DNA from 2 places in the Laceyella putida genome. Region 2 is predicted to be linked to the other one. Evidence: predicted binding sites of a transcription regulator. Region 2 holds the regulator's gene; the other holds the start of a gene.
The links. The regulator CtsR, encoded in region 2, represses protease genes until heat stress. The targets are predictions, from matches to a motif close to ATGGTCAATAAAGGTCAAACA.
Positions count from the first base shown of each region.

Region 1: clpP (ATP-dependent Clp endopeptidase proteolytic subunit ClpP) is a predicted target of CtsR. The motif match lies at 2,929-2,949, and genes of this name have one in related genera.

Region 1 is NZ_JBHTBW010000006.1:38,863-43,289, reverse strand. It holds gene whiA (DNA-binding protein WhiA) at 1-187, shown strand, start outside; gene ACFQNG_RS01935 (HPr family phosphocarrier protein) at 210-467, shown strand; gene ACFQNG_RS01930 (hypothetical protein) at 791-1,459, shown strand; gene ACFQNG_RS01925 (hypothetical protein) at 1,543-1,899, shown strand; gene clpP (ATP-dependent Clp endopeptidase proteolytic subunit ClpP) at 2,256-2,846, opposite strand; gene ACFQNG_RS01915 (S8 family peptidase) at 3,809-4,427, opposite strand, start outside.
Region 2 is NZ_JBHTBW010000058.1:59,700-64,126, forward strand. It holds gene ACFQNG_RS16580 (ATP-dependent Clp protease ATP-binding subunit) at 1-692, opposite strand, end outside; gene ACFQNG_RS16585 (protein arginine kinase) at 848-1,933, opposite strand; gene ACFQNG_RS16590 (UvrB/UvrC motif-containing protein) at 1,945-2,454, opposite strand; gene ACFQNG_RS16595 (CtsR family transcriptional regulator) at 2,461-2,931, opposite strand; gene ACFQNG_RS16600 (MgtC/SapB family protein) at 3,138-3,827, opposite strand; gene ACFQNG_RS16605 (HAD family hydrolase) at 4,007-4,427, opposite strand, start outside.

The DNA of each region.
Region 1 (4,427 bases), on a different contig from region 2:
AAAGCTGGGATTGGACCATTTGCCAGACCGTTTGAAGGAAGTGGCTGAAACGAGATTAAAGTATCCAGAAGTGAACTTGGCGGAACTGGGACAACTGCTTCCGAGCGGAAAAGTGAGCAAATCAGCTATCAATCACCGTTTGCGCAAATTGGATGAACTGGCCAACAAATTGCGCGAAGCGGAATAAGGACATATAGGAGGAAGATGACATGGTAGAGAAAAAAGTGGTTGTGCAATTGGAAACAGGATTACATGCTCGTCCGGCAGCGTTGTTTGTGCAAGAAGCAAATAAGTTTGCCTCCGAGGTGTTTGTGGTAAAAGGAACGAAGAAAGTGAACGCGAAAAGCATTATGGGAATCATGAGCTTAGCCGTATCCCGCGGGGCTGAGATCACGATCATCGCCGATGGCCCCGATGCGGAAGAAGCCGTGAATGTACTGGCGGAAATGGTGAGCAAATCAGAGTAAAAAGAGCCAATCGTTGGCTCTTTTCTTCCGATTTCGGCTTATTTAGGGCGTGTCTGATAAATATGTCGGCGGCTCAAAAACCGTTTTCCCATTCGCTTCACTTCTCCTTCGGCGCATCGGGAAAAGGTTTTTCCCCGCCTCCCATCGATCAACTTGATTTGCCAGCCATGCCCTGGTTGTTCTGTTGGATCTTGCTTGCTTGCGAAACCGTATAAATCATGTCACATTTGATGCATTCACGGCCAATCCTTTTTTTATAATATGGAAGTAACAGAAGAGGAAAAAAGTACAATTTGAGAATGTACGTTCCATTGGAGGAAATTATGGACGTTTTTTTGTATCCGATCCTTACGGTTTCATATATTGCACTTTTTATTTGGAGTTTTCGTTTTATTCGCGAGTCAGCCTACTGGGGAACCTATTGGCTGATGTTTATCACCTTGGCGCTGATTTACGACCATGCCATTTTGTCGCTCGGCAATTGGATTGGGAAAGGCGAAATGTTGGAAGGGCTCAGTTTGGTGCGCTCCTTGTTTCAAGTACTGCTTACACCAACATTTGTGTTTGTTGCGTTAGATATCATGCGTCGCCTGCGGATGGAGTGGACGGAGAGCTTAAGTGTGCAAGTGTTTTATCACTTATATACCTTTGTGGTGACCGTGATGGGCATTTTTATGGAAATCCTGTGGGTTGATATGGAGCCCGTATCTGTGCATGGCCTGATGCGTTATGTGCCTGTGCAAGCCCATTTTCCATATGCGAGTGCATTGGTTTTGTTGCCTTTGCTGATCTCCGGAATATTTGTGTGGCGAAAATTGCGCTGGCCCATTTTGCTGATGGGGCTTTTTATCGTCATCATCGGGGGAATCGGCTCGTTATTGCTCGATCAATCAGCCCTGTCAGCGGTGTCCGTGTTTATTTTCATGTGGACGCTCGTACTAACGGAACAAATGCTATTGCCGGAGGATTTTGGCCCAATCAACCGAGGATAAGGGGAAGTCGTGGCGAGAGGCTGCGGCTTTTTTTGCATAAACCGCCCACCAGATCAAACACTAAGGCATGGAGGTGAGCATCCATGGCGAAACGATGGATACTTCTGTGCATAACGGCTCTGATTCTGGCGGGATGTCAGCGGTTTGAAAGGCCGACCGAGCGAACCGGACTTGATAAAGACAGTCACTCTTACAGTTATGTCAGTTATCCCGAAACCAAAGTGAAGCAAGTCGCGATGAATGTCCCAGGTGTTCGTGATGTGCGGATGGAGTATAACGGAAGAAAAATCATGTTGATGGTTTTGCCGGACGAAGAGTGGCGACCTGACCAATACCGCGAATTGGCAAACCGGGTTTACCAGAAAGTGAATCGGGCCTCTCCACTCAATCCAGTTCATGTGCGGGTGATCGCGCCGGAAGATTGGTTACAAGGTCCCTGACAAGGATTTGGCACCTGATCTCATCTAGGGAGTCAGGTGTTTTTGTATAGGATGGGTGATTCAGTCTAGCCATGGCCGTTAATGGACATCAAGGCATGGCGGTGTCTGCCATCCTGGTCAGTGTCAAGAGGACGGCAGACACCTCCGGCAAACGCCTTGCGCGCGAGATTAGCGGAAAAACTTGCTGATAAGGGAAAGGCCCATGATGGCGGCAATGAACATGCATAACCAGAACAAGGCGCGATCATGACGGTTTTGCATCGGTTATCAACCTTTCTGATCCTTTTTTGATGAACGCTACTCATATCATAAACGAATATAAAATGCCTTTGGGAGGAACCCCCCAAAGGCACTTTTCACTGTTTTTTGGTGGAAGTCAAAATTTTATCGACCAAGCCGTACTCCAAGGCTTCTTGCGCGCTCATGAAGTGATCGCGGTCGGTATCGCGTTCAATTCGTTCCAATGGCTGGCCCGTAAACTCAGCCAATTGGCGATTGAGGTGGTCACGCATGCGGATGATGCGCTTGGCGCGGATCTCGATATCCGAGGCTTGCCCTTCCGCACCGCCAAGGGGTTGGTGGATCATCACCTCACTGTTTGGCAAAGCAAACCGTTTGCCTTTGGCGCCGGCTGCCAGCAGGAAAGCGCCCATGGAAGCGGCCATGCCCACACAGATGGTCGATACGTCTGGCTTAATTAATTGCATGGTGTCAAAAATCGCCATTCCTGCCGTAATGGAACCCCCTGGAGAGTTGATGTACAAGGAAATGTCTTTGTCTGGATCTTCCGCGGCCAAAAAGAGGAGTTGGGCGACAATCAAGTTGGCCACGTCGTCGGTGACGGGGCTACCGAGCAGGATGATTCGGTCTTTGAGCAAACGGGAGTAAATATCATATGAACGTTCACCACGGTTCGATTGTTCGACAACGATTGGGACTAAGTTCATGTGTGTTGGGTGGCTGCTTTAAGACAGCCCCCTTCCCCCTTTCTTTCTTTCGCATATTGGAATCTAACTTAATCATACTCTATTGGTCAAGAAAGGTCAAATAAAGTCAAAAAGAAAAAGAACTGATCATCCTTAAGGGAAGGGACCAGTTCAACAGGTTGGTTGTACGGTAGTTGGGAGTTGTTTCGCGTGAACGGCTCTTACTCGGTCGGTTCGGCGCCAAATCCGCTTGTAAGCATGAAAATATCTATCTAACGGTAAAAAGGTATGAATTATTGATTAAGGCAGGAAGAAAGAGAGAAGGAACCATTCCATTGAAACGCCGATGGGAATGAGTAAGAGAAAAGCCAAACAGACCAAACTGAGCTTTTTCATCCACTTTGCCATGATTGGTTCTCTCCTAAGAAGGTGATTTTATTTTAAATATACCGATATATTCTACCACAACCGCGCTTATTATTTTTGAAAACGATTGCTCGATTATGCGGAAGATTTGTGAATGGATACAGTGAGAGACCACTTCCATCGATTGTCTCTCCCTTTCGACAGGCATGCAATGGGGTGGCAATCACGTTAACGGGTGTGCTGCTGTTCAAAGAGTGGAAGACAACGACGGTCATCTTGCTGGGTTCATTGGCGGTTCGGGGATGTTCTCCTGACGGTTTGGGGCAAACATAAGGAGAAAGGGGAACAACACCATCGCGGGAAAGGGCTGTAGGGGGCTTCATTTCCATCGGGATAAGGAACTTTTGGAAAAAGCCTGTAACCCACATGCGAGTGGCTCAGCAGATGGCTTACAGTCTTTCTCGCCTATTTGTATACTTGGCTTAGAAACTGCTGGGTTCGCTCTTCTTGGGGCGAGTTGAAGATGTGTTCCGGTGTTCCCCCGGGTAATGGTTATGTTTTTCGATGAAAAATGCTGACTTTGCCGTGTGTGGCAGGAGGTCAGCATGCGGTTGTTGCTAATATGATACGGCCTTATACGCATTGACGCGTCCGTGCGTCCAGTTGGTGCCGGTGCCCGGCACTTTGTCCGCGGTGTTTTCAATCGCGGCACGGATTTGAACATTTGTACGCCCTTGACTTGCCAACAAACCGGCGATGCCCGCCACATGCGGTGCCGCCATCGAAGTGCCGCTTTCGTATGCATATGCACTTCCGTTTATCGTGGAATAGATGTTCGCGCCTGGTGCGGCGACATCCACCCAGGTTCCATAATTGGAAAACGAGGAGCGCGTATCATCGGGATTGGTGGAAGCGACGGCAATCGCATTGCTGTAATAGGCGGGATAGCTGGGCTGACTGGTGCTTTCGTTCCCGGCGGCAGCGACAACAACGGCCCCTTTGCTCCATGCGTAGTCCACCGCGCTTTTGATGGTCGAGCTGCTCTCTGGTCCACCCAGGCTCAGATTGATCACCTTCGCCCCTTGGTCCGCGGCATACTTGATTCCGTCCGCCACATCAGTGACCGTGCCTTCTCCCGCCCCGTTCAATACACGAACGGGAAGCAATTTGGCGTTGGGGGCCATTCCGGCAATCCCGACTCGGTTATTGGTCGCCGCCGCGATGATGCCCGCGCAA
Region 2 (4,427 bases):
GGAATTTCACCATCGATGATCCGTTGAGCCAAGCCTTCAGCTACAGCGGTTTTCCCGACCCCGGGCTCCCCGATCAGCACAGGGTTGTTTTTGGTCCGACGGGACAAGACTTGAATCACGCGCTCGATTTCTTTGCTGCGCCCGATCACCGGATCAAGGTTGCCATCCCGGGCCGCCGAAGTCAAATCACGGGCTAAGCTATCTAAAGTCGGGGTATTCACATGGTTATTGGCCCCGGGATGGTTGGATAAAGCTTCGCTCGAACCCAGCAGTTGCAGCACTTGCTGGCGAGCTTTATTCAGGCTCACACCCAAGTTGTTCAGAACCCGAGCCGCCACTCCTTCGCCTTCACGAATCAAGCCGAGGAGAATATGCTCCGTTCCCACATAGGTATGACCCAGCTTGCGCGCTTCATCCATCGAGAGTTCAATCACTTTTTTGGCACGAGGGGTGTAGGCGATGTTGCTTGGTTGATTTTGGCCACGACCGATGAGATTTTCAACCTCTTTGGAGATTTTCTCCAGGCCCAATCCAAGGGCAACCAAAGCTTTGGCGGCAATGCCTTCTCCCTCGCGCACCAAGCCCAGTAAAATATGTTCGGTACCGATATTGTTATGTCCCAAACGAACTGCCTCTTCCTGTGCGAGCGCCAACACTTTCTGCGCACGCTCCGTAAATCGCCCAAACATCATAGTAATCCACCTCGCCTTTACTAGTCGTTCTTAGCGAACGTCTTTTGTGAGCTTAGTACGACTGTACTCCGCTGGCGGAGTTTCCACTCCCGTTCTTAGCGAACGTCTTTTGTGAACTTGAGTCAGACTGTACTTCGCTAGCGGAGTGTCGCATTTTATTCAGTCTGTTGGTCATTCGTTTGCTCCATTGCCAACCGTTCCCGAATAAGCCTTGCGCGTCGGATGTCCCGTTGCTCAGCGTTGAGCCGTTTGCCGGCATATTGTTGCAAAAAGCCGGGCTGCGTCATCACCATCAACTCATTCATCACATTGGCCGATACCCCGACAATCAATCCCATATCAATGCCTAAACGGACATCGGACAAGCGTTTCATCGCCTCATTGGAATCGATGATGCGCGCATGGGCCAAGGTGCCATAGGATCGATGCACTCGGTCTTCCAATTGGGTCAGGGACATCTCCTGAAGTCTCCGCCTTGCTATTTGCTCATGTTCGATCATCTGGCGGACAACTCCTTGCAGGTTATCCAAAATTTCCTCTTCCGACTGCCCCAAGGTGACTTGGTTGGAAACTTGGTAAAGTTGTCCCAGTGCTTCACTCCCTTCGCCGTAAATTCCCCTTACAGCCAATCCCACTTGGGTGATGGCGGGAATCAGGCGGTTCAACTGTTGTGTCATCGCCAGCGCCGGCAAATGAACCATGACGGATGCCCGTATCCCTGTGCCAACATTGGTCGGGCAACTGGTCAAATATCCGTAATCACTTTCAAATGCATAAGTGAGATGAGATTCTAACCAATCATCAATCTGACTTGCCAATTTCCACGCTTTCTCCAATTGAAGGCCTGGAAACAATACCTGGATTCTAACATGGTCTTCTTCATTGATCATGATACTGACTGATTCATCCTGGCTTAAAAGCACTGCGCCATTCCGGGATTCCTCAGCCAACATCGGACTGATCAAATGCTTCTCAACCAAGACCCGCTTTTCCAGATCAGTGAGATCGGACATACGAATCAATTCCGCATCTTTTAAAACAGCTAATCGCTCTTTCTTCCACGCTTCCTCCACTCTGCGCACCACTTCTTCCGCTTGCGATTGGGTGCTCAACATCGGAAACGGAAGACCCGCCAAGTTGCGGGCAATGCGCACACGACTAGAGAAAACAATATCCGACTGCGGACCTTTGACGCGCATCCATTCACTGATCGCATTTTGCATAAAATGTTCAAGCGACATGCGATTCACCCCTATTGTTCCAATTTCTCTTGTAATGAACGGATTTGGTCACGCAGGCGGGCAGCTTCTTCAAACTCTTCCGCTTGGATTTTGGATGCCAGCTCGGCTTTCAATTGTTCCAATTCCCTTTTTAACTTCAATTCCCCTTGAGCGCGTTCCGGAATCTTCCCCCGGTGGGAGGAGTGCCCATGCACCCTCCGCAGCAAAGGATCCAAGCGCTCGCGAAAGGTTTTGTAACAGTTGCCACAGCCAAACCGGCCGATTTTGCTGAATTGGTTATACGTCAAACCACAGGTATTACAGCGTAACGTTTGCGGTTTATATGCTTCTTGGGGAGAGGAGTTGAAATTGAGCAGCCCCGATAACAGTTGATGAAAAGAGAATCCATGTTCAAACCCAGACATGACATCGCCTTTTTCTTGGGCACACACTTCGCACAGATGGAATTCTGTTTTTTCCCCATTCACAATCTTAGTGTAATGAAGTGTGGCCGGCCGTTTTCCGCACTCAGGACAGAGCATCGGCCGTCACTCTCCTTTGCTTGTAAATAATGTTGTAATCAGTATGCGCATCATCCGCGCCCGCATCTGATCGCGCAACGGAATCGGCAGCTGCAATGTTTCCCGCGAAATCAAGCGTTGCATCAAAATCGCTTCACGCTTGGTCATCAGCTTCTCCTCAACCAAGCGGACGATCACGTGTTCCGCCGTCAGTTGCGGGACCGCTTCACCGATCTGCTCAAGCATCTCTTCAAACACTTCACGGCTGTTTTTGAAACGGACCTTCTGGATGCGGATATAACCGCCGCCGCCTCTCTTGCTTTCCACGATATAACCTTTTTCAACCGTAAAGCGGGTACTGATGACATAATTGATTTGCGACGGAACGCATTGAAAAATATCGGCCAATTCACTTCGCTTTACTTCAATGACTCCCGTCTCGCTCTCATTTAAGATTTTCTTGAGATAACGTTCGATAATGTCCGAAATACTACTCATTCGGACAACCTCCTGCTGACTTTGACTAACTTTGACCTTACGATTAAATTATAGATAAAATTTTGCACATTGCCAAGACCCTTCCTTATTATTTTGAACCAAAATCAACCGATTCATTACTGCGATTCCGTCCATATTCAAAGAAGTGGGAGGACGCTGAGCCTGCCCCGGAGATTCAGACCTCTTCCGTTTCGACCAGTTCCCCATCAGTCTGTCCGCACGCTCTTTACGCCTTCGACTTTGCGCATCTCATCAATTAACTCGGTCAGGGCCAACTTTTGCGGCAAGCGAACCGTAAAGGTGATCTCTAACATGTCTGACGATTCCTCGTCTTCCTCAATATTCACCTTGCGCACGCTTCCGCCTTTTTCGCCAATCAGTGACGTGAGTTGTCCCAATTTGCCCGGCTCATCTGTGACCAGAATATGAAGCAAGCAGAATTCCCTTTTTCGAATGAGGAACTTCTCCATTCGTGTCAGCAACTCCAAACTGACCAAGGCGAAGACGGTGGTCAAAATCGCCGCAAACATGAAGCCCGCCCCCACAGCCAAACCGATTCCCGAGACAACCCACAGTGATGCCGCAGTGGTGAGCCCCGTCACGGAAGCGCGGTGGCGCATAATGGTCCCCGCACCCAAAAAGCCGATCCCGCTTACCACTTGGGCGCTTAATCGCGCAGGGTCAAATCGCACTTGACTTTCGTCCATATAATCGGTAAACCCATAGATGGAAATCAGCATAATCAGCGCGGATCCCAAACTAACCAAGATATGGGTTCGAAACCCCGCCGGATGATTGTGCCGCTCCCGTTCCCATCCGACAATGCCCCCTAACAGTGCAGCCAAAAACAGGCGCCAGGTGATATCCAAGTATGGGATTGCCCACAATTGATCCATGGCATGCCCTCCCCTCTTTCGCTGTGATGGTCCAAATGCCGGATTTCGGTCGGCATATGCCATCGTCAGTATCGTTCCACATTTATCCGAGTCCGATCATTTACATCCTTATTGCCGGCTCGCAAACCGCGTTGCCGTGATCGGTTGTGGCAGAAAGCAAGAGCTTGTCAGCCTGGACTTCATTGATTGCCGTTGACAATGGTCAGGAGTTCAGGAAATGTTGACACGGTATGGTCGGCACTTTGCAACTCGTCTTCCTTTCCAAACTGGGGAAAATCCGCGTACCGGCAACCGATGACCGTCAAGCCGTTCTCTTTGCCGGCGCGAACATCAGAGCTTCGGTCACCCACCATAAATCCATGTGTAATTCCATGGGTTTCTTTGCAAATTCGAACTAGGTCCACTTTTGTTTCCGTTTCATAGTCTCCTGCTGTATAAATTCCCTTAAATAAAGAAATTAATCCTTTAGAACTTAAAGCTCCGCGCACATAAGGGCCAACGCCGTTACTCGCGATAAACAAGGTCCACCCTTGGGCAACCAATTGGTTTAATGTCTCTTCCACACCTGGATAACATTGGCCCACGCCTTTCTCAAACAAC